Regions from separate parts of the Aliivibrio logei genome, predicted to be linked through region 2. Evidence: predicted binding sites of a transcription regulator. Region 2 holds the regulator's gene; each other region holds the start of a gene.
What was found. The regulator PurR, encoded in region 2, represses purine synthesis genes. The targets are predictions, from matches to a motif close to TNANGNAAACGTTTNCNTNA.
Positions count from the first base shown of each region.

Region 1: the regulator PurR is predicted to act here: its motif matches at 2,942-2,961, upstream of A6E04_RS11190 (NCS2 family permease).
Region 3: the regulator PurR is predicted to act here: its motif matches at 2,000-2,019, upstream of folD (bifunctional methylenetetrahydrofolate dehydrogenase/methenyltetrahydrofolate cyclohydrolase FolD).
Region 4: the regulator PurR is predicted to act here: its motif matches at 2,394-2,413, upstream of A6E04_RS07955 (inosine/guanosine kinase).

Region 1 is NZ_MAJU01000011.1:141,158-146,764, forward strand. It holds gene frsA (esterase FrsA) at 1-967, opposite strand, end outside; gene gpt (xanthine phosphoribosyltransferase) at 1,126-1,584, opposite strand; gene A6E04_RS11190 (NCS2 family permease) at 1,622-2,914, opposite strand; gene vcdP (small protein VcdP) at 3,225-3,311, opposite strand; gene A6E04_RS11195 (aminoacyl-histidine dipeptidase) at 3,720-5,174, shown strand; gene alr (alanine racemase) at 5,251-5,607, opposite strand, start outside.
Region 2 is NZ_MAJU01000029.1:165,007-170,613, forward strand. It holds gene A6E04_RS18830 (TVP38/TMEM64 family protein) at 89-766, opposite strand; gene A6E04_RS18835 (TfoX/Sxy family DNA transformation protein) at 860-1,447, opposite strand; cyclic di-GMP riboswitch class I at 1,576-1,658, opposite strand; gene purR (HTH-type transcriptional repressor PurR) at 1,822-2,823, opposite strand; gene torD (molecular chaperone TorD) at 3,148-3,795, opposite strand; gene torR (two-component system response regulator TorR) at 4,027-4,725, shown strand; gene A6E04_RS18855 (hypothetical protein) at 4,920-5,607, shown strand, end outside.
Region 3 is NZ_MAJU01000008.1:982,999-988,605, forward strand. It holds gene A6E04_RS08595 (DUF4136 domain-containing protein) at 1-134, shown strand, start outside; gene A6E04_RS08600 (protein adenylyltransferase SelO) at 179-1,636, opposite strand; tRNA gene A6E04_RS08605 (tRNA-Arg) at 1,746-1,822, opposite strand; gene folD (bifunctional methylenetetrahydrofolate dehydrogenase/methenyltetrahydrofolate cyclohydrolase FolD) at 2,087-2,944, shown strand; gene A6E04_RS08615 (PrkA family serine protein kinase) at 3,133-5,067, shown strand; gene A6E04_RS08620 (YeaH/YhbH family protein) at 5,135-5,607, shown strand, end outside.
Region 4 is NZ_MAJU01000008.1:835,471-841,077, reverse strand. It holds gene serS (serine--tRNA ligase) at 10-1,317, shown strand; gene trxC (thioredoxin TrxC) at 1,427-1,861, opposite strand; gene A6E04_RS07960 (HI1450 family dsDNA-mimic protein) at 1,995-2,318, opposite strand; gene A6E04_RS07955 (inosine/guanosine kinase) at 2,502-3,806, shown strand; gene A6E04_RS07950 (D-hexose-6-phosphate mutarotase) at 3,875-4,750, opposite strand; gene gap (type I glyceraldehyde-3-phosphate dehydrogenase) at 4,931-5,607, opposite strand, start outside.

The DNA of each region.
Region 1 (5,607 bases), on a different contig from region 2:
TTGCCAAGCGAGATGCCAATATGTCTAAATACATTTTTGGCATTTTCTTTAGTTGTGTTGAGTTTGACAACACTTGATGGATTGGAGCACCAAGAGCAACGCAAGTTTTCAGTTTATTCGGTTCAAGAAAAGACAACCGCAATGCGACATTTCCACCAAATCGGAACCCCATAACAGCAGCATGAAAACGATCAACCCAAGGAATATGAGGTAAATAATTTAGCACAGCTTGATGCAAGCAACTTGAGTCTTCAGTTAGCGGCCAGTACGAACTGTGTCCAATCGATGGCATATCTAATGTTAGCATTGCCATATTATTTGGCGCTAAATAATCACGGTACAAAGACCACATGTCCGTTTGCAACGAATCCATACCACCACTAACAATAACGACAGGTAACGGTTTTTCAGTATTCGGTAAATGCAAATAACAGGTGATTTTTCGACCTTCATAAGGGACTAAAATCTTTTCAATTCGGTGAGAGGTCTGTTTTGCCGCCATATCATAAGCTTTGCTCGCAAGTACCTGTGCCTGAGTGGCTAAATTATCCCCTTTTATATGCGGATAACCGGCAATACTAAAATATAAGCTGGCTTTAAAAAAACGTTCCGCAGCCTCGTTCCCTTCAAGGTCTGACGCACATTTCTGATGCTCCATTCCTGCATTAATCCACTCATAAGCCCAGTTACCAGCGCGATATCCGGTGACAGTATCTAACCATTCAGGTTTCGTTCTGTCTTTATCACTGCTTGCCATTTTAGACAAAATCCCTTCTAACTCAATCGGATCAACCCCTTGCCAAATCCATTGAGGACGACGAAGTTCGCGATACCAATTTCGTTCTGAATTTTTTGATATCTGTTCTAAACTGCTTGGAAGATAAGGCACAAGGCAAGAGGTTTCTAAAGCTTGCTTATTGGTTTTAAACAACTTAACAGAGAGATTTTCGCTTTCAGGCTGGGTCATATCAAACACCGATATACATAAAGTAATTAGGCCTACTATATACTGAAAGCCTATAAATAGGGTAATCAACTTACTCTTGAATTTAATTAATATCGATAAATAACAAACAAAAAAAATGACCCTTAAAAGAGTCATTTTCTATTGGTTATAACGTAAGCTTATTTTTTACAAATAGGATCTACGTACGTTACAGCCATGTCCCATGGTTGCTCGATCCACGTATCTTGTGGAATATCGACAACATACGCATCAACTAAATCAATGCCTGCAGGTTTTGCACATACAGTGACTAATTTACCTTTAGGGTACATTTGACGCAATTTAACCGCAGTGTCACCACTATCAACTAAATCATCAATGATGATGAAACCTTCACCATCACCTTCCATCGCTTTAACAACCGTCATATCACGCTGATGATCGTGGTCATAACTTGAAATACATACGGTATCAACATAACGAATGTTTAATTCACGAGCTAGAATTGCCGCAGGAACAAGTCCACCACGGCTCACAGCCAAAATACCTTTCCATTGTTCAGCAGGAAGTAACTGTTCAGCAAGCTGACGAGTATACATCTGCATGTTATCCCAAGTTATTACAAATTTATTAGCCATAATAGACAAAACCTCTCAGTGGCACAGTTAACAACAACTATGCCGTAAAAATAAATTTCAGCGTGAATAGTGCAGCAAGAACCCAAACGCTGATATGAACATCGCGACCTTTACCACTTAACAACTTAATCGCTGCATAAGAGATAAAGCCTAATGAAATACCATCAGCAATAGAGAAGGTTAAAGGCATTAGCAAGCATACCACAACAACTGGCGCCGCTTCAGTAAGATCTCTCCAATCAATACTCACAAGACCCGACATCATTAAAATTGCGACATAAAACAACGCACCGGCCGTTGCATAAGCAGGAACCATCCCAGCTAATGGAGCAAAGAATAAAGCCAATAAAAACAAAATGCCAACAACAACAGCCGTCAAACCAGTTCGACCACCGGCTGCTACACCTGCAACACTTTCAATGTATGATGTTGTGTTTGATGTACCTAATAAAGCCCCTACAGATGTCGCCGTTGAATCCGCAAGCAAAGCTCTATTTAGACGAGGAATATTGCCATCTTTATCCATGATCCCTGCCTTTTGAGATACACCAACTAACGTACCGGCAGTATCAAACAAATCAACGAATAAGAAAGCAAAAACAACGCTTAGCATACCAATATCAAAAGCACCTGAAAAATCGAGTTGTAAAAATGTAGGTGCAAGACTTGGTGGCATTGACATAATGCCAGCATATTGAACTTCACCAAAGAGCAAGGCAAGTCCAGTAACAGCTAAAATAGCGATCATAACAGCCGCTTTGTAGCCACGATGAACTAAAGCAATGGTTAAAAATAAAGCCAATGCCCCCATCGCTGCAGGAAAGCTATTAATATGACCAATAGACAATAAAGTTGCCGGATTATCGACAACTATGCCTGAATTCTTTAGAGCGATGAAAGCCAGAAATAAACCAATACCCGCCGAAATACCAGTGCGTAAAGAAAGAGGAATCGAATTAATAATCAACTCTCTTATTTTACATAAACTTAGAAGAATAAATAACACACCTGACATGAATACAGCAGCGAGCGCTACTTGCCATGTATGACCCATTCCCAATACAACAGTGTAGGTAAAGAACGCATTCAACCCCATACCTGGAGCTTGAGCTATTGGGAAGTTAGCAACAAATCCCATGATAAAACACCCTATTGCAGCAGCAATACACGTTGCAACAAAAACAGCGCCTTTATCCATTCCTGCATCAGCCAAGATTGCTGGATTCACAAAAATAACATAAGCCATTGTTAAGAAGGTGGTTAACCCGGCAATAATTTCAGTACGAACGTTCGTACCATTAGCTTTAAGTTGAAATAGTTTTTCAAGCATTGGGGCTCATTCCTAGTCTGCTTTATACAGATTAAACGTTTGCGTAATCGATTGGCTGAGAATTATAAAGAGGTATTATGGGAATTTCTAGCGATTATTTATCTTTTACTGTGTTAATAGTAAATAAAGTGGATGCTCTAATAGAAAAAGATAATATTTATTAAGAGGTTGGATACATAGAGGAGAATGTTTAGGCAAAAAAAACGCCACCCAAATATTTTGGATGGCGGAGAATGTAATATAACCCAAGCGGGTAAATTAGAATTCCAATTATAGGGGTATAACTTTAACGTATAAAACCGAAGTTTTATTAGTAACCAAAGCTCATTGGGTATACAAATTGACTTGTGTATACAGAGCGTTGATTCCAGAATTTAGAAGAGCTTATGCAGTACATAATATCACCTTATCAATTGATAGTTAAAAACAATAAAATTGATCTCGGTTCCTTGGAGGCGATAAATCGGACTCATCCTATGAGCATTTACAGTATCTGAAGACTCTCTAGCAGATGAGTAAACTATACTCTCACTGAAACTTTATTACAACAAAAATTTGAAGTGGATCACACAAAACACATTAAATAGTCAATCAATCGAAATATTACGTAACTAAAGAACGGAAACGTTTGCTATTTATGTGTCTGTATTTTTTCCTTAATCCTAGTAAAGAAGATTCAATAAATTTACGATATCAAACAGAGTAATTAGCTAATTTGAGGGGTATACTTATTTGTATTGATAATCAATTACCCAAAAAGACAGCGCATTAATTTGCTATTCACTGTTTTCAAAAGGAGATACTTGTGTCTGAGATCAGTCAACTAACACCACAACCTATTTGGCAATTTTTCGATAAAATTTGTTCTATCCCCCACCCATCTAAACATGAAGATGCATTAGCTCAATATATTATTGATTGGGCAACAAGCGAAGGTCTTGATGTTCGCCGCGATCCTACCGGTAATGTATTCATCAAAAAAGCGGCAACGCCGGGAATGGAAGATCGCAAGGGTGTTGTACTTCAAGCCCATATTGATATGGTTCCACAAAAGAATGAAGATACTGACCATGATTTTACTAACGATCCAATCCTTCCATATATAGATGGTGAGTGGGTTACAGCAAAAGGCACAACACTGGGTGCCGACAATGGTATGGGCATGGCTTCATGTCTTGCTGTTTTAGCCTCAAAAGAATTGAAGCATGGCCCATTAGAAGTATTATTAACCATTGATGAAGAAGCAGGCATGACTGGTGCCTTTGGTTTAGAAGCTGGTTGGTTAGAAGGTGACATTCTTCTTAATACCGATTCAGAACAAGAAGGTGAAATCTACATGGGTTGTGCTGGTGGTGCTGATGGTGCTATCAAATTAATGATCGAACGTGAAGCACTGCCTGCTGGCTATGTTACTCGTCAAATTACACTAAAAGGCCTAAAAGGCGGCCATTCTGGTTGTGACATTCATACTGGTCGTGGTAACGCAAACAAATTACTGGGTCGATTCCTTGCTGGCCACGCTGTTGAACTGGATTTACGCCTTGTTGAATTCCGTGGTGGTAGCTTACGTAATGCTATTCCTCGTGAAGCATTCGCAACGGTTGCCGTTCCTGCTGAGAATGAAGCAAAACTGGCTGAACTATTTACTTTCTATACCGATCTATTGAAAGACGAATTAGGTCGAGTAGAAACGAATATTGTAAGTATCAACGAGACAGCCTTTGCTGAAAACGTCTTGACACTAGCCACTCAAACTCCGTTCATTGCGACACTAAATGCCTGTCCAAATGGTGTTATCCGCATGAGTGATGATATTGAGGGTGTGGTAGAAACGTCTTTAAATGTGGGCGTTATTACTACTGAAGAAAGCACAATCACAATTCTATGCCTAATCCGTTCATTAATGGATTCTGGCCGTAGCATGGTTGAAGGAATGCTTTCATCTGTGGCTGAATTAGCAGGAGCACAAGTCAGCTTCTCTGGTACATATCCAGGTTGGAAGCCAGACGCAGATTCTGAAATCATGCATGTGTTCCGTGATGTCTACGAAGGCATTTACGGAAATAAGCCAAACATAATGGTAATTCATGCAGGTTTAGAGTGTGGTCTATTTAAAGAACCTTATCCTAAAATGGACATGATCTCATTTGGTCCGACCATCAAGTTTCCTCATTCTCCAGATGAGAAAGTAAAAATTGATACGGTTGCTCTTTATTGGGAACAAATGGTTGCCATTTTAGAGAACATTCCCAAAAAATAATCCTTTAGTATTGGGATTATAAAAAACGGTCAGCTTATGCTGACCGTTTTTATTTATAGTCAAATAACGTCAATCGTTAAAAATAAACTTTTGGGTTAGTTGCACCCCAGATAACATAAAGCTCAGGCATACTTCGGCTGCTAAATGCTTCCATTTCTTTAGTTTCAATCGTCTGCTCATTTTGTTTACCAAATAGAACGACTTCATCACCAGGCTGAACATTCTTAATATCAGTCACATCAACCATCGTTGTGTTCATTGATGTCACACCGACTACATTCGCTTTCTGACCATTGATCAACACATACCCATTATTACCAATAGAGCGAACATACCCATCAGAATAGCCTAAAGGTAAATTGGCTAAAATTGAATCTCGACCTAACACATAAGTGCTGCTATAGCCTATCGTGCTGCCCTTTGGTAAGTAATT
Region 2 (5,607 bases):
ATTAAACATGAACGTAAAATGAATCCTGCAGGTAATCAGTGAGAGAAGGAATAAGAGATAGAATAATGTCTATCTCTTATTCGCAATTTTAAGAGGTGCGTTTTTTCTGAACATAACTAATAATAAATTTTGCAACGATTGGAAATAAACCAAGAAGAGCAAGAGAGCCGAGTATATTTGGTGATATTAACCCTGATAGTGAGGTTATTTCAGCTAATTGAGTTCCGGCATTTAAAAATACCATGGTTCCGGGCAGCATGCCTAATTGACTAAATAAGTAAAACCGAGCGGCGGTTAGTTTTGTTAATCCCATGACTAAATTAATAAGAAAGAATGGAAATATAGGAATTAAACGAAGAGTCAGTAAGTAAAAAGCGCCATCTTTTTCAATACCTTGATTGATGGAAATTAATTTGTCCCCAAATTTACGATCAACCCATTCTCTTAATAAATAACGGCTGCTTAGGAAGGCAATAGTAGCACCAATGGAACTGGCAAAAGAAACCAATAATAAGCTCCACCAAAAACCAAATAAGGCCGCACCAAGCAATGTGACTACTGCGGCGCCTGGTATTGATAATGCAGTGACGGTAATGTAACCAAAGAAATAAAGGGTGCTATAAAAGAAAAGGTTTTCTTGGATGTCACTTTGAAGGGCTTGATGGTATGCCTTAGCCTGCTCTAGAGTAAATAGATGACCAAAGTTAAAAAAGATAACAGCAAAGGCTGTAAGAAGAGTGATTAATAAGAGTAATTTTTTATTCATAATTCATTTCCTAGCCTTATGTTGTCTTTAATTTATACAGGTAAAGACAACATAAGAGTAGGGCGAATGTAAAATAAATGTAGGAAAATGTATTTAAAGTTGTTTTCTTAATTCATTTCTAATATCAGTAGAGATAACAGACCAGTGAGTACCTTTAATCGCTCCTTCAAGCGACCACAGTAATTCGTCACTAACAGAACTTGAATGAGTCTGTTGAATCGCTTTATAAGCGTTTACAGATCCCGTCTCCATTAGTTCTTTTACGGTCGTTATTCCTGCTTTTTTCAGCATTCTCTCTGTCGCTAATCTTAGATTGGGTAAATCCTTAATTCGAGAGGGACCTGCTGTTTTTTGTTTTTCTTTGTCTTTTTTAGCAACATCTAAAGCAACAACAGCTTGAATTAGGATTGAATCAGGTTCATCCCAACATTCAGGTGAAATAGCAAAATATTTAGTTACCACGGGGAAACCACGTTTTTTATAAACGTAAGGTTCAAAACCTTGGTCTTTAAATAAATTAATAGTGTTATCGCTTGCTCGCAAATGCAGTCTGTCCTGAACAACAAGTGCAAACATTGTGTCATCAATAAAAACACCAAAGCCGCCAAACATGGAGCGTGAAGTGATTTTCCCTAGAGAGGAAAGTAATCGAAGTGAATCTTTTAGTATTGGTTTATCCATTGCAATAATTCTCGGTTAGTAAGTCTATGTCACTAAACAACTGAGCCCGAGGAAATAGTAGCAAGTTCAAAACCACACATTGTTATTTCTAAGTAAAAATTAACAATGTGTAGATATAAATACCTGCCATCGGCAACCCCGCTACCTTATATAAATACGTAGGCCGGAAGCTTTGCGTCCTGAGCTTTCGCACAGTTTGCCCTGTTCGTGACAGTTAAGATGATATAGTAATCAATAAAATGAAATGTTGTCCACTTGTAAGTTATGTGACATTGGTTCAGAAAATAAGGATGATTTTCTGTTATGCCAGTTCAAGTTTTAAATAAATAAATATTTTTTCACTTGCATATTTATGATTAATGCATCACTCATTGTTACAGTTTATGGACACTTTTCCGAGTTACCACTTCTGGATGCATTTCAAAAATGCGTCTTTCATGGTGCTTATCTTTGATTCGTTCCAACAATATTTCAACGGCGGTCTTACCAACGCGACGTTTAGGTTGGTGAATCGTCGTCAATGGTGGAGAGAAATATGCAGAAAGTTCAATGTTATCGTAACCAATGATTGAGATATCTTCAGGTACACGTAAGCCAGTTTGTTGAATTTTGCTGATAGCCGCTAATGCCATAATGTCGTTAAAACAAAATAATGCAGTTGGTTTATCTTCCATCTGTAGCATTTTTTCAACAGATTTAGAGGCAGAAGAACACTCAAAATCACCTTCAAATATCCAATCTGGATTTGACGTTAAATTTGCTTCAGATAAAGCTCTGTAGAAACCATGAATTCGTTCTTTACAGGTTGCTTTATCAAGCTGACCGGTAACACAGCCAATTTTTGTGTGTCCATTTTCAATCAGGTGTTTTGTTGCTAAATAACCACCTTCTTCAGAATTATCAATAATTTTGTCGGTATGAGGGCTATCTGGACCCCAGTCCATGATTACCATTGGTAATTCTGTGTTTTTTTCAAGTTGTGCTAATAACTGTTCATTTAGATCAGAACACATAACTAATAAGCCATCGACACGTTTTTCTGCCAGCATACGAAGGTAGTGCTTTTGTTTATCTAGATCACCTTCGGTATTACACATAAATAATGTGTAACCTTGCTTGTAACAGTAGTTCTCAACACCGTGCATCATTTCGGCAAAAAATGGATTAAAAGACTGGGTAACTAGCATGCCGATAGTTCGAGTTGTGTTGCACTTTAAACTACGAGCAACGGCACTCGGTGCATAGTTTAGTTCTTCAACGGCTTCCCATACTCGTTTTTGAGTTGCTTCTGCAACAAATCGAGTTTTGTTAATTACATGAGAAACGGTGGTTGTCGAAACAGAAGCAAGTTTCGCAACGTCTTTAATGGTAGCCATATTAAAAGCCTTAATTTATTAAGGGGCTATTTATGTTCCAACAATAGTGTCAAAGTCTCTCTTTATTTTTTAATAAAGATTGTTGGAAGGTAAATAGGCCCTGTGAGTATATTACCAATAGTAGATTAGAGAATAATCTAGGTGGTATAAATGAAAAAAACCGCGATAAATGCGGTTTTCATTGATATTCAAATTTTATCGTTTGCGTTCACATTTTATCTATAAAGCGTAGCGCAAACAATTGCTGATTTAATAAATTTTAATAGTCGTTTTGATATATATCACACTATTGTTAACTTATCTTACCAGTTGTACATGCTTTTGTTATTCGCCCGCTAGGAATTTTACATCCAATTCTAAGAACGTAACAAGGAAGTGAGTAACGGCAGCATAGAAGCCAAATGTATCTCGTTCAGAACAAAGTTGGTTAAAACGTGGCGCCCAAGATAATAACTGCTCGTTAATAAATTGCAGTTGTGCGGCCATGAATTGCTCGAATTCTGGTTCCGTTGTTTGCTGATTCGTCATGACAATTAGATTGCCTAAGAAATCTAACTCAATAGCAATGTGATCTGCAGGTTCATTGAATTCAGCTTTTTGAGTGATGTTGTATTTTTCTAATAAATCACGCATATCTTGTGCCGGTTTCGCATTAAGAAGGCGTGATTTATCTAAATACATTGAAGCATAAGGAAGCGCACTGTTCTTATCAGAGCCTAAGAACGCTTCACAGAAGTCAGCCGATAGTTCAAGCTGTGCATCTTCGCGTGTTTGTAATTCATTCAATTTTGTTACAATTGAAGAAATAGAGTCGGTTAGCTCTGGAGTTTCAGAAAGGTTCGTTAAAAAGGTACGAATCTCAAAACTGTTATACTGCTCTAATTGCTCTTTAGTTAGCTCGTGTGCAAATAGGCTAGATAACCACCAATAAATTTCAGCACGTTGTTCATTAAATGCATTTAGTTCGTTCATGTAAAATAAGCTCCAAAAAATTGACTAAATAATTGTACGGCATAAGTGTGAAAAGGAATAGCACCTATCATTAACAGGGTGTATAAAGATATTAGCAAAGATTAATACGCGACAAGATTTGTTCTGAATCAAATAATATACAGAAATATCAATTGAGAATTGGCATTATTACAATATATGAATAGAATGTAATAAGAACCATCCTAATAACCATAAAAAAAAGAGAAAATTATGAGCTATCACATTTTAGTTGTTGAAGACGAAGTGGTAACTCGCTCTAAGCTTGTAGGCTATTTTGAAGCCGAGGGATATCAAGTGAGCGAGGCTGAAACGGGCGCAGAAATGCGAACTGTTTTGGCTGAACAAAAAGTTGATTTAATTATGCTTGATATAAACCTACCAGGAGAGGATGGTTTATTATTGGCGCGTGAATTACGCAGCCAGTCTAATATTGGTATTATTTTAGTTACAGGACGAACTGATAGTATTGACCGCATCGTAGGTTTAGAGATGGGTGCGGATGATTACGTAACAAAACCTGTGGAGTTACGTGAGCTTTTAGTCCGAGTTAAAAATCTATTTTGGCGTATGTCATTAGCAAATGAACCCGTAGAATTAGATGAATCAAATTTAATTCGTTTCGGGGAGTGGACGTTTGATATTCAACGTCGTGCTTTATCGAACAATGGTGAGCCAGTTAAGTTAACGAAAGCCGAATATGAGCTATTAGTTGCTTTGTCGTCTTATCCGAACACGGTATTATCACGTGAACGTATTTTAAATATGATCAGCCACCGTGTTGATGCGCCAAATGACAGAACGATTGACGTTTTGATCAGGCGAATGCGTGCCAAAATGGAAGTGGATCCAAAAAATCCTCAAATATTTGTTACTGTTCATGGTGAAGGGTACATGTTTGCTGGTGATTGATTTTAGTTTAATCATCGATAAAAAAGATAATGTTAAAGCCGCTCTTATTTGAGCGGCTTTTTTATACCTATAATGCAATCGTTATAATTAATCGTGAACTCATTGTAAATACTGATTTAATTGTTGTTATGTAGTAGGATTCGAAAAAAGTGCACATGCACTTTGTCTATTCATATAATAAAAATAGGTTCAGAATGAAACAATATTTTAAGATGGCAATAATTGCTACGGCATTGTCTAGTGTGGTTGGTTGTCAAAGTACGAATAATACGGAGACTTCGGTAGCTGTAGAAAAAAACAGAGCCGTATCATCAGTATCAACATTTGATGTATTACAAAAACAATACACTTTAGACAAAGCAACGTTTGATTCTGTTGAGCAGTTTAGACTCTACTCTGAGCCAACTTACAACATAATGACCGAATCATGGGATGATGCTAAAGAGATTTATTTAGAGGTAGAAAAAGAACCAGGATTAATTAATGAAGAATATTCGATGTTTTCTTCTGGATCTTATGCCGCTAAATACAGCGAATACATAACGAAAGCAGATGCAGAGCTTGGTAAGCTTAAAGGGTATAAAGAGCAAGCCGATGTTGTTCTTTCCGATGCGATATCACAAATGGATTACATGACCTCTATTGATGTAAATGCTTATTATCCTGCTGAGTTTGCATCTCTAAATTCGCAATATAAAATGTTATTTATTACGGTGATTGAAGACGATATTGCAGAAGCTCAAACTGAGCAAGCTTCTTTTTTAACGAATGCAAAAGCGATTGAAATAGATACAACGTTAAAGATTTATGTTTATCCTCTTGAAAAAGAATTTAATCAACTCTCTCAAAAAGGTTTTAAAACCATCGCGCCTATTAGTTACG
Region 3 (5,607 bases), on a different contig from region 2:
TTGCCCTCTTTTTACCAAATCAGCCTTATCAACAATGGTCAGTGTTAGCTCAAGGCTATACAAATACTGACAATACGTACTCTGTAGATGAAGTCACTGAACTGATGCTCCATGATCTAAAAGAGAAGCAATAAATATCAGATGAAAAATAAGCAGCTAACCTAGCTGCTTATTTCCGTTATGACGAACAACTTATTTCCATTTTCTTACCCCAACTCGGAGGTAAATTCGCATAATGTTCAAATTCAATATGTTCATCAAAAGGCGACCGAAGCAATAAACTCAAAGCTTCTAGTTCGCTATAGTCCCCTTCTTGTGCTTTATCTATCGCTTGCTGTGCTAGGTAGTTTCGAAGAATATATTTAGGGTTAACTTCTCGCATTTTTTTACATCGAGAGGCCATTGTCTCATGCTCTTTCTCACAACGAGTTACGTATAAACTAACCCATAATTTCGCCGCATCTCGATCGATAAATAAATCAATAATCGCTTGCTCATTATGAGTATCAACATTTGATAACTCTCGTAAAAAACGCGTGTAATCCACCGAATTTTGAGACAATAATTCAAACATTGATTCAAATAATCGACTATCTCCGTCTTGCTTTGTTATTAGCCCTAATTTTTGTCTCATTAATTGACTAAAATAACCATGTAATTGCACTTCGTATTGTTCTAGCGCTTGATCTAAATCGACCTTATCAATCAGTGGAGATAAAGCATGAGCAAGGGCAGATAGATTCCATAAGCCAATTCTTGGTTGTTGATTAAATGCATAGCGTCCTTGATAGTCAGAATGGTTACAAATGTATCCCGGTTCATAATCATCAAGAAAGCCAAAAGGGCCATAATCAAATGTTTGCCCAATGATAGACATATTGTCCGTATTCATTACACCATGAGCAAAACCCACCGCTTGCCAATGTGCAATCATCTTAGCCGTACGATCAACGATCTCATTAAACATAGCGGCATAAGGATTATCATTATCTAAGCAATCTGGAAAATGCCATTCAATGACTTTGTCCGCTAATAATTTATGTTCCCCCAATAAATTCGAATAAAAGAGATGCTCAAAATGACCAAAGCGAACATGAGTTTCTGCCACACGAAGTAACAATGCTCCGGTTTCATATCCTTCTCGATAAACAGGCGTATTGCTACCCATCATCCCTAACGCTCTTGTGGTAGGAATACCTAATCCGAACATCGCTTCGCTGCACAAATACTCTCGAATCGTCGATCGTAATACCGCTCTCCCATCCCCTGAGCGAGAATAAGGTGTTCGACCAGCCCCTTTTAAATGAATATCAAAACTGGCACCGGCTTTATCTTTGATCTCAGCCAGTAATAACCCCCGACCATCACCTAAATCAGGATTGTAACTGCCAAATTGATGCCCAGCGTATTTCATTGCCAAAGGAGAAAATTGAGACGGAACAACCTCTCCAGAAAAACCAGATAATAACTCAGCATCTGCCGCAGGATCTAAAGGCAAATTAAACCGTTTAGCGAGTTTTTCATTCCACATTATCCAATGGACATTGTTTAACGGTTGTGGCGGTACATGAGTAAAGAGAAGTGGAGGAAGCTCAGAATAACGAGTACTAAGTGAAAGGGAATTCCAAATCGACATCATTTAATCCATTAAAAGTAAATTAAGCTAACGCTAGCATATTAAAAATGGATATGACAGATATGAAAAAAGCCGCAGTAACTTTTCAGTTATTGCGGCTTTTTCAATTTGGTACGCCCTGAAGGATTCGAACCTTCGACCACCTCCTTAGAAGGGAGGTGCTCTATCCAGCTGAGCTAAGGGCGCTCTATGGGGTAGGATTATACGAATATACGAAACTAGATCAATCCTTTTCTTATCATTATCTTACTGAGTGCTGAAAAAAAAGGCATATTGTCTATTCTTTGATTCAATATATACATATTACATTGATTTAAAGGTGCTTGTTATTGGTTCGACGATTTATCATCTTCAAAAACAGCAAAAAGCAAACGTTTGCGTTGTAGCTATTATTATTTAATTCTGAGACAATGCGCACGTCAATCAGTCCAAGCCCTTGAAAGGATCACTATGACCGCTCAAATTATCGATGGAAAACTTATTTCTCAAACTGTTCGCTCTGAAGTCGGTGCTCGTGTAAAAGCCCGCATAGAGGCCGGACTGCGTGCTCCTGGTCTAGCCGTTGTTTTGGTAGGACAAGATCCTGCGTCTCAAGTCTATGTAGGAAGTAAACGCCGTGCCTGTGAAGAAGTTGGATTCGTATCAAAATCTTATGATTTACCAACCACGACCACAGAAGCGGAATTGCTGACATTAATTGATACACTAAATCAAGATCCTGAAATCGATGGCATTTTGGTTCAGTTACCTCTTCCTGCTGGAATGGATAGCACTAAAATTTTAGAGCATATCGATCCAGAAAAAGACGTCGATGGATTTCACCCGTACAACGTAGGGCGTCTATCTCAACGTATTCCAAAATTACGTTCATGCACACCAAAAGGCATTATCACTCTACTTGATCGCTACAATATTCAAGTTCGAGGGATGCACGCTGTTGTCGTTGGGGCCTCAAATATTGTTGGTCGCCCAATGACCCTTGAATTGCTTCTTGCTGGTTGCACCACGACGACTTGTCACCGTTTCACAAAAGATTTAGAGCATCACATTCGCCAAGCAGATCTTGTTGTGGTTGCGGTAGGCAAACCAAACTTTATCCCTGGAGAGTGGATAAAAGAAGGCGCTGTTGTGGTCGATGTTGGTATTAACCGTCTAGACACAGGTAAGCTCATTGGTGACGTTGAATTTGATGTAGCCAAAACAAAAGCAAGCTATATCACTCCCGTTCCTGGTGGCGTTGGTCCAATGACCGTAGCAAGTTTAATTGAAAACACATTATTGGCTTGTGAGCAATTCCACAGCAAATAGTCATTAAGCCTATTAATCAAAATATCAATTAGCGGACTTTATTAAGTTCGCTTTTTTTATACCTGCGTGTTGCCGCATTTCTCGATCAATTTTTATTCTATTTTCGGTTTTTTCTTGGACAAAATAAGGGTTTAGTTACTAACCTTAAGATGTGTAATAAAAAAAACGGATGACAAGAGGAAATGGATATGAGTATTTTTGACCACTATCAAGCCCGTTACGAAGCGGCAAAAGATGAAGAGCTTTCACTGCAAGATTTCTTATCACTATGTAGTCAGGACAAAAGTGCTTATGCCAATGCAGCAGAAAGACTTTTATTGGCCATTGGTGAGCCCGAAGTCATTGACACAGCTCTTGATCCTCAGCTTAGTCGTATATTCTCAAACCGAGTGATTTCTCGCTATGAGACATTCAAAGACTTCTATGGCATGGAAGAGCCAATTGAACAAATCGTGTCTTACCTAAAGCATGCTTCTCAAGGCTTAGAAGAGCGCAAACAAATCCTTTATTTACTCGGCCCTGTTGGTGGTGGTAAATCATCACTTGCCGAAAAACTAAAAAGTCTCATGCAACAATTGCCAATTTATGTATTAAGTGCAAATGGCGTTCGTAGTCCTGTAAATGATCATCCTTTCTGCTTATTTGACGTAGCCGAAGATGGTGAACTATTAAAAAAAGAATATGGCATTGAGAAGCGAAATCTACGTTCTATTATGTCCCCTTGGGCAGCGAAAAGGTTGCACGAATTTGGCGGTGACATCACGCAATTTAAAGTGATTAAAGTAAACCCTTCTATTCTTGACCAAATCGGTATTGCTAAAACTGAACCCGGTGATGAAAACAACCAAGACATCTCTTCTCTGGTCGGTAAAGTAGACATCCGTCAATTAGAGCATTTCGCCCAAGATGACCCCGATGCTTATAGCTATTCAGGATCACTCTGTAAAGCCAATCAAGGTTTAATGGAATTTGTCGAAATGTTTAAAGCACCAATTAAAGTACTACACCCCCTTCTAACAGCAACACAAGAAGGAAACTTTAATGGAACAGAAGGCTTATCAGCATTGCCTTTTGACGGCATGATTTTAGCTCACTCAAACGAATCAGAATGGCAAACATTCCGAAACAACAAAAACAACGAAGCTTTTTTAGATCGAGTTTATATCGTTAAAGTCCCATATTGTTTACGTGTTTCTGAAGAAATAAAAATATACCAAAAGCTGTTAGAACACAGTGAGTTATCTCAAGCACCTTGTTCACCAAGCACCCTTGGCATCTTAGCTCAATTCACCATACTTTCGCGCCTAAAAGATCCTGAGAATTCATCTCTATTCTCTAAAATGCGAGTTTATGATGGGGAAACATTGAAAGACACGGATCCAAAAGCAAAAAGCTATCAAGAATATAAAGATTTTGCTGGTGTGGATGAAGGCATGTCAGGCCTATCCACTCGATTCGCTTTCAAAATTCTGTCACGCGTATTTAACTTTGACCAAACCGAAGTCGCAGCAAACCCCGTTCACCTTTTTTATGTCATTGAACAACAAATTGAACGAGAACAATTCGCTCAAGATGTTGCCGATAAATACACCGAATTTGTGAAAGGTTTTCTTGTACCAAAATACGTTGAGTTTATTGGTAAAGAAATTCAAACCGCTTACTTAGAATCTTATTCAGAATACGGACAAAATATCTTTGATCGTTACGTCACTTATGCCGATTTTTGGATCCAAGATCAAGAATATCGAGATCCAGATACTGGTCAGTTATTTGATCGCTCAGCATTAAACGATGAGCTAGAAAAAATAGAAAAAACCGCAGGGATAAGTAATCCTAAAGATTTCCGAAATGAAATTGTTAACTTTGTTCTTAGAGCCAAAGCCAATAATAACGGCCACAACCCTAAATGGACCAGCTATGAAAAGCTGCGTGTTGTTATTGAGAAAAAAATGTTCTCAAACACAGAAGATTTACTGCCAGTAATTTCTTTTAACGCGAAAACATCAACAGATGATCAGAAAAAACACGATGATTTTGTCGCTCGTATGATGGAGAAAGGGTATACCAAAAAACAAGTTCGCTTGCTTGCTGAGTGGTACCTACGCGTTCGTAAATCTTCATAATCAACCAACAGGACGTTGCAGCCTATATCTCATAGGCTGCCCCTACCAAAATATAGGGGGACATATTATGGCTCAATTTATTGATCGAAGATTGAACGGAAAAAAGAAAAGCACCGTCAACAGACAGCGCTTTATTCGTCGCCACAAAGACCAAATTAAACGTGCGGTCTCTGATGCAGTAAACCAACGTTCAGTAACGAATACTGAAACGGGCGAAAGCATCTCTATTCCTAAAGGGGACATCTCTGAACCTATTTTTCATCAAGGTCAGGGAGGCATTCGCGAACGCGTTCATCCAGGAAATGACCAATTTATCAAAGGAGATAAAATCGAACGCCCTCAAGGAGGCGCGGGAGGGGGGTCAGGAGACGGTGACGCCAGTGCCGACGGTGAAGGAGAAGATGAATTTAGTTTCCAAATTTCAAAAGATGAATACTTAGACATTCTTTTTGAACAACTTGAATTGCCTAATTTAGAAAAAAACCAAGTTCAAAAAATAACAGAATGGGAAACACATCGCGCTGGGTATCAAACAGCCGG
Region 4 (5,607 bases), on a different contig from region 2:
GGATTACAAATGCTTGATTCAAAATTACTTCGTACAGAGCTGGATGAAACAGCAGAGAAACTGGCACGTCGTGGCTTTAAGCTAGACGTAGAGACACTTCGCACCCTTGAAGAACAACGTAAATCCCTTCAAGTTATCACTGAAGATCTTCAAGCGCAGCGTAATTCCCGTTCGAAGTCCATTGGTCAAGCAAAAGCGAAGGGCGATCATGAAGAAGCAGATCGCATCATGGCTGATGTTGCAACACTAGGTTCAGAACTAGATGATGCAAAAGCAGGACTTGCTGAGCTTCAACAACAAATTGAAAGCATCGCTTTGTCAGTACCAAACCTTCCTGATGAGTCAGTACCATATGGTAAAGATGAAGATGAAAACGTAGAAGTATTACGTTGGGGTACACCGCTAACGTACGACTTTGAAGTGAAAGATCACGTTGCTCTTGGTGAGCTTGCGGATGGCCTTGATTTCGCAAGTGCAGTTAAAATCTCAGGCTCTCGTTTCATCGTTATGAAAGGTCAGTTTGCGCGTTTACACCGTGCTTTATCGCAATTCATGCTTGATCTTCATACTGAAGAACACGGCTACATGGAAATGTATGTACCTTACTTAGTTAACCACGACAGCCTATATGGTACTGGTCAATTGCCTAAGTTTGGTGAAGACTTATTCCATACAAGCCCGCTAACAGAGCAAGTAAGTGATGTTCCTCTTAAGATGCTATCTCTTATCCCTACAGCGGAAGTGCCAGTAACAAACATGGTACGTGATACAATTACTGAAGAAGCTGATCTTCCATTGAAAATGACGGCACATACACCGTGTTTCCGTTCTGAAGCAGGATCTTACGGTCGTGATACTCGTGGTCTTATTCGTATGCACCAATTCGACAAAGTTGAATTAGTTCAAATCACGAAACCAGAAGATTCAATGGCTGCTCTTGAAGAACTAACAGGTCATGCTGAGAAAGTACTTCAACTTCTTGAACTTCCTTACCGTAAAGTGATTCTTTGTACTGGTGATATGGGCTTCGGTTCTCGTAAAACATACGATTTAGAAGTATGGGTTCCAGCACAAGAAACGTACCGTGAGATTTCTTCTTGTTCAAACATGTGGGATTTCCAAGCGCGTCGTATGCAAGCGCGTTTCCGTCGTCAAGGCGAGAAGAAACCAGAATTGGTTCATACACTAAACGGTTCTGGTCTTGCTGTAGGTCGTACAATGGTTGCGATTCTAGAGAACTTCCAACAAGCGGATGGCAAAATTGCAATTCCTGAAGTACTGCGTAAGTACATGAATGGTGTTGAGTTCATCGGTTAATCTGTTTTTCAAATTAATGTGTATTTGATAAATAGATAGAAATGTAAGCCCCTTTATTGGTTATTCAGTAAAGGGGCTTTTTTTGATCTTTTGACAGGGTTGTGACTGACTATTTAAGTAGTGCTTGGTTTAACCATTGATCAAATTGACCTTTTGGCAATGCACCATTGATCATATCTACACGTTCTCCATTTTTGAAAACCATGATCGTTGGAATTGAACGGATTTGATATTGTGCTGCAATTTGTTGTTGGGCTTCTGTATTTACTTTCACACAACGAACTTGGCCATTACGTTCAGCGGCAACGTCTTCAAAGACAGGTGAGAAGCCGACACACGGATTACACCAAGGTGCCCAAAAATCGATAACAATAGGTTGTTCGCTGTCTAATAATATGGATAAGTTTTCACTAGTGCCTTCTAATGGTTTTCCATCTAGTAAGAGTTCCTTGCAGCGACCACAAGTAGGTTTGTCGTTAATACGTTCGATAGGAAGACGGTTTATGCCTTGGCAAGAATGGCATCGAGATTGAAATTGCGACATGTTATTCCTTTATTATTTTCTACATTAAGTAGTTTGTGAGCATAAAGAAATAATGGGGGTAGATAATACGAAACTCAATAAAAAAGGAGCAAATAGCCCCTTTATATTGTCGATAATATAGAGTGATTATTAATTAATCACGTTTCCATAGCATGTGACAGAATTTATGTTCAGGATCGCGGCTTACTAACATACGAGCAAATACATCGTCCAATACATCAGATTCTTCGTTTACTAAGCCAATTAGAACTTCTGCGTATACTTCGCCATCTACTTCAAAGCCAACATGCTCAGCCCAGTCGTCACGAGTATCAACGACTTCAGCCGCACCGCGGTCATCAAATTGTAGAGTGAAAAGAGCAACATCAACAGGTTCAAGGTTATCTTGAGCCATCTCTAGGAAAATATCGTAAGCGACTTCAATAATGTCATCGTAGCTAAGTAGTTCAGTTGTCATGGTAGTTACCTTCAAAAAATACGCTCTAAATTACCATGAATATAGAGATGAACGCTAGCGACTTAAATAATTACGAATAGCAAACGTTTGCCTTTAAAAGGTTGCTATATGAGGTATTGCGAGGGCGTTAAGCAAGGGCTAAACTTCCGCACTTATTCCCTTAGCCAGTTGAATGATTATTTTATGAAGTTTCCAGGTCAACGTAAATCCAAGCATTATTTTCCTGTTCACGCTCGTGATCCATTAGTGAGTCAAGCTCAAGAAACCAAAAAAATGTCGCGTACGCACATTATTGGTATTGATCAAACCTTAGTGGATATTGAAGCTAGAATTGATGATGCTTTTATTGAAAAGTATGGCTTGAGTAAAGGACACTCACTGGTTATCGATAATGATAAAGCGGAAATGCTTTATAATGAGCTTAAAGATAACAATATGATCACCAACGAATACGCTGGTGGCACGATTGGTAATACACTTCATAACTATTCCGTGCTTGCTGATGATAAATCAACATTGCTTGGTGTTATGAGTGAAGATATCCATATTGGTAGTTATTCTTATCGTTACCTTTGTAATACTTCAAGCCGTATGGATTTGAATTATCTTCAGCCTGTACCTGGTGCAATAGGCCGTTGTTTTGCTTTAATTAGTCAAGATGGCGAGCGTACGTTTGCAATTAGTGAAGGGGATATGAATCAACTTCGTGCTGATAGTATCCCTGAAAAGATCTTTAAAAATGCGTCTGCATTAGTATTAACGGCTTATCTTGTTCGTTGTAAAGAGGGTGATCCAATGCCTGAAGCAACCATGAAAGCCATTGAGTACGCGAAGAAATATGATGTGCCTGTTGTCCTAACAATGGGGACCAAATTTGTTGTTCAAGATGATCCTCAATATTGGCGTGACTTCCTAAGTGATCATGTGTCTGTTGTGGCAATGAATGAAGAAGAAGGTGAAGCATTAACGGGTGCTTCTGACCCATTAGAAGCGGCAGATAAAGCCCTTGAGTGGGTTGATCTTGTTTTATGTACTGCTGGCCCTGTTGGACTGTACATGGCAGGTTACACAGAAGAATCTGCGAAACGTGAAACATCGTTGCCATTACTTCCCGGAACAATCGCTGAATTTAATCAATATGAATTCAGTCGTCCAGCAGTTAAAGCAAGTTGTGATCAGCCGACAAAAGTATATTCTCATATTTCACCGTACATGGGTGGTCCTGAGAAAATCAAAAATACGAATGGCGCGGGTGATGGTGCTTTGTCTGCATTGTTGCATGATATGGCTGCAAATCATTACCATCGTAATAATGTACCGAATTCAAGTAAGCATCAACATTCTTACTTAACGTACTCTTCATTATCTCAAGTATGTAAATACTCAAACCGAGTAAGCTTTGAGGTTTTGGCTCAGCATTCACCACGATTATCTCGTGGGTTACCTGAACGCGAAGACAGTTTAGAAGAGTCATACTGGGAAAGATAATAACAGTGTGCTTAGAATGAAAAAAAGCGGAGATAATTAATTTTATCTCCGCTTTTTTATTGGTTCAATTAAGCGCGAATAATCGTACTTAATGTAAATGATTCATTTGGTTGAATTGTTTTTGCTGTTTCTAAACTTGTTGCATGATAAGTCGATTCAATGCAGACCATTGTTAAATATCCATCATTATTCATGTCGCCCATGCTTTCTGCTCCTTCTGCCCATGGGTTCCAGATAACCGCGGCATTATTACCCTCATTAGTTACTGTAATTGTACGAAGGTTATCGCTAATAGCTAATGTTGACTCTGATTCTGTGTAAACACGATCTACGGCTTCATTGATCTTAAGCTCATGACCACCAGTACAGGTTGTTCCATTTAATAGACCATCAATGTAACGATCTCCCATTCCGGTGATGACAGACGTATGGATATCAGAGATGTTTAGATAGGTATGTAACGCACCAGAGCAGTTCCAAGGCTTGTTATCTGTATTTTTAGCATCAAGTGTAATGGTTAGTTCATCGCCGATAGTTATATTTAATCGTGCTTCAAACTCAAAAGCCCAGATTGCTTTTGTTTCTTCTGAAGCCGACAAGCCTAGAGAAATCATTACACCGTTTTCATTTTCTTTATGTTCAATTAATTTCCACTGGCTGTTACGAGCAAACCCATGAGCTGGGTTTTCTATACGTCCAAACCAAGGCCAACATACAGGCACACCGCCACGAATGGCTTTGTCTGGGTGGAAGATAGCGTCTTTGCTCATCCAGATAAGCTCTTCACCTTGTGTTGGCTTAAAAGATAACACATGACCACCATGAAGTGAGATTGCCGCTTCAGCTTTACTGTGACGCACTCGGACGATTTTTACATCGTCTAGTTGTTCAATTGTGACACTATCAGAAAGGGCACTAATCGTTGATAATCGAGTTAAATCCATGTCTATCTCCTAGAAAGGTAATATTTATTCAATTGTGATTTATACAAACAATTGAATAAATACTAAAAAGAGAATATATCAAATAACAGATACAAAAAAGGCGACAATTAAGTCGCCTTTTATACTTAAAAGATAATAAAACCTTTCAAGTTAGCTTTCAAAGAAAGTCTAAACTAATGCTTACTTAGAAACGTGAGCGATTAGGTCAAGAACTTTGTTTGAGTAACCGATTTCGTTGTCGTACCAAGATACAAGCTTAACGAATTTGTCAGTTAGAGCAACACCAGCTGCAGCATCAAATACTGAAGTTTGTGTTTCGCCGATGAAGTCTTGAGAAACAACAGCTTCTTCTGTGTAGCCTAAAACGCCAGCAAATTCATTTTCAGAAGCGCGTTTCATTTCAGCACAGATTTCTTCGTAAGTTGCAGCAGTTTTTAGGTTAACTGTAAGGTCAACAACAGAAACGTTTGCAGTTGGTACGCGGAAAGCCATACCAGTTAGAAGGCCGTTAAGCTCAGGAATTACTTTACCTACTGCTTTAGCTGCACCAGTTGAAGATGGAATGATGTTTTGAGAAGCACCACGGCCACCACGCCAGTCTTTCGCAGAAGGACCATCTACAGTTTTTTGAGTTGCTGTAGTTGCGTGAACTGTAGTCATAAGGCCAGATTCAATGCCCCACTTGTCGTTAAGTACTTTAGCGATAGGTGCAAGACAGTTAGTAGTACAAGAAGCGTTAGAAACGATATCTTGACCAGCGTAATCTGCAGCGTTAACGCCCATAACGAACATTGGAACGTCACCAGAAGGGCCAGTAAGAACTACTTTCTTAGCGCCAGCTGTGATGTGTTTACGAG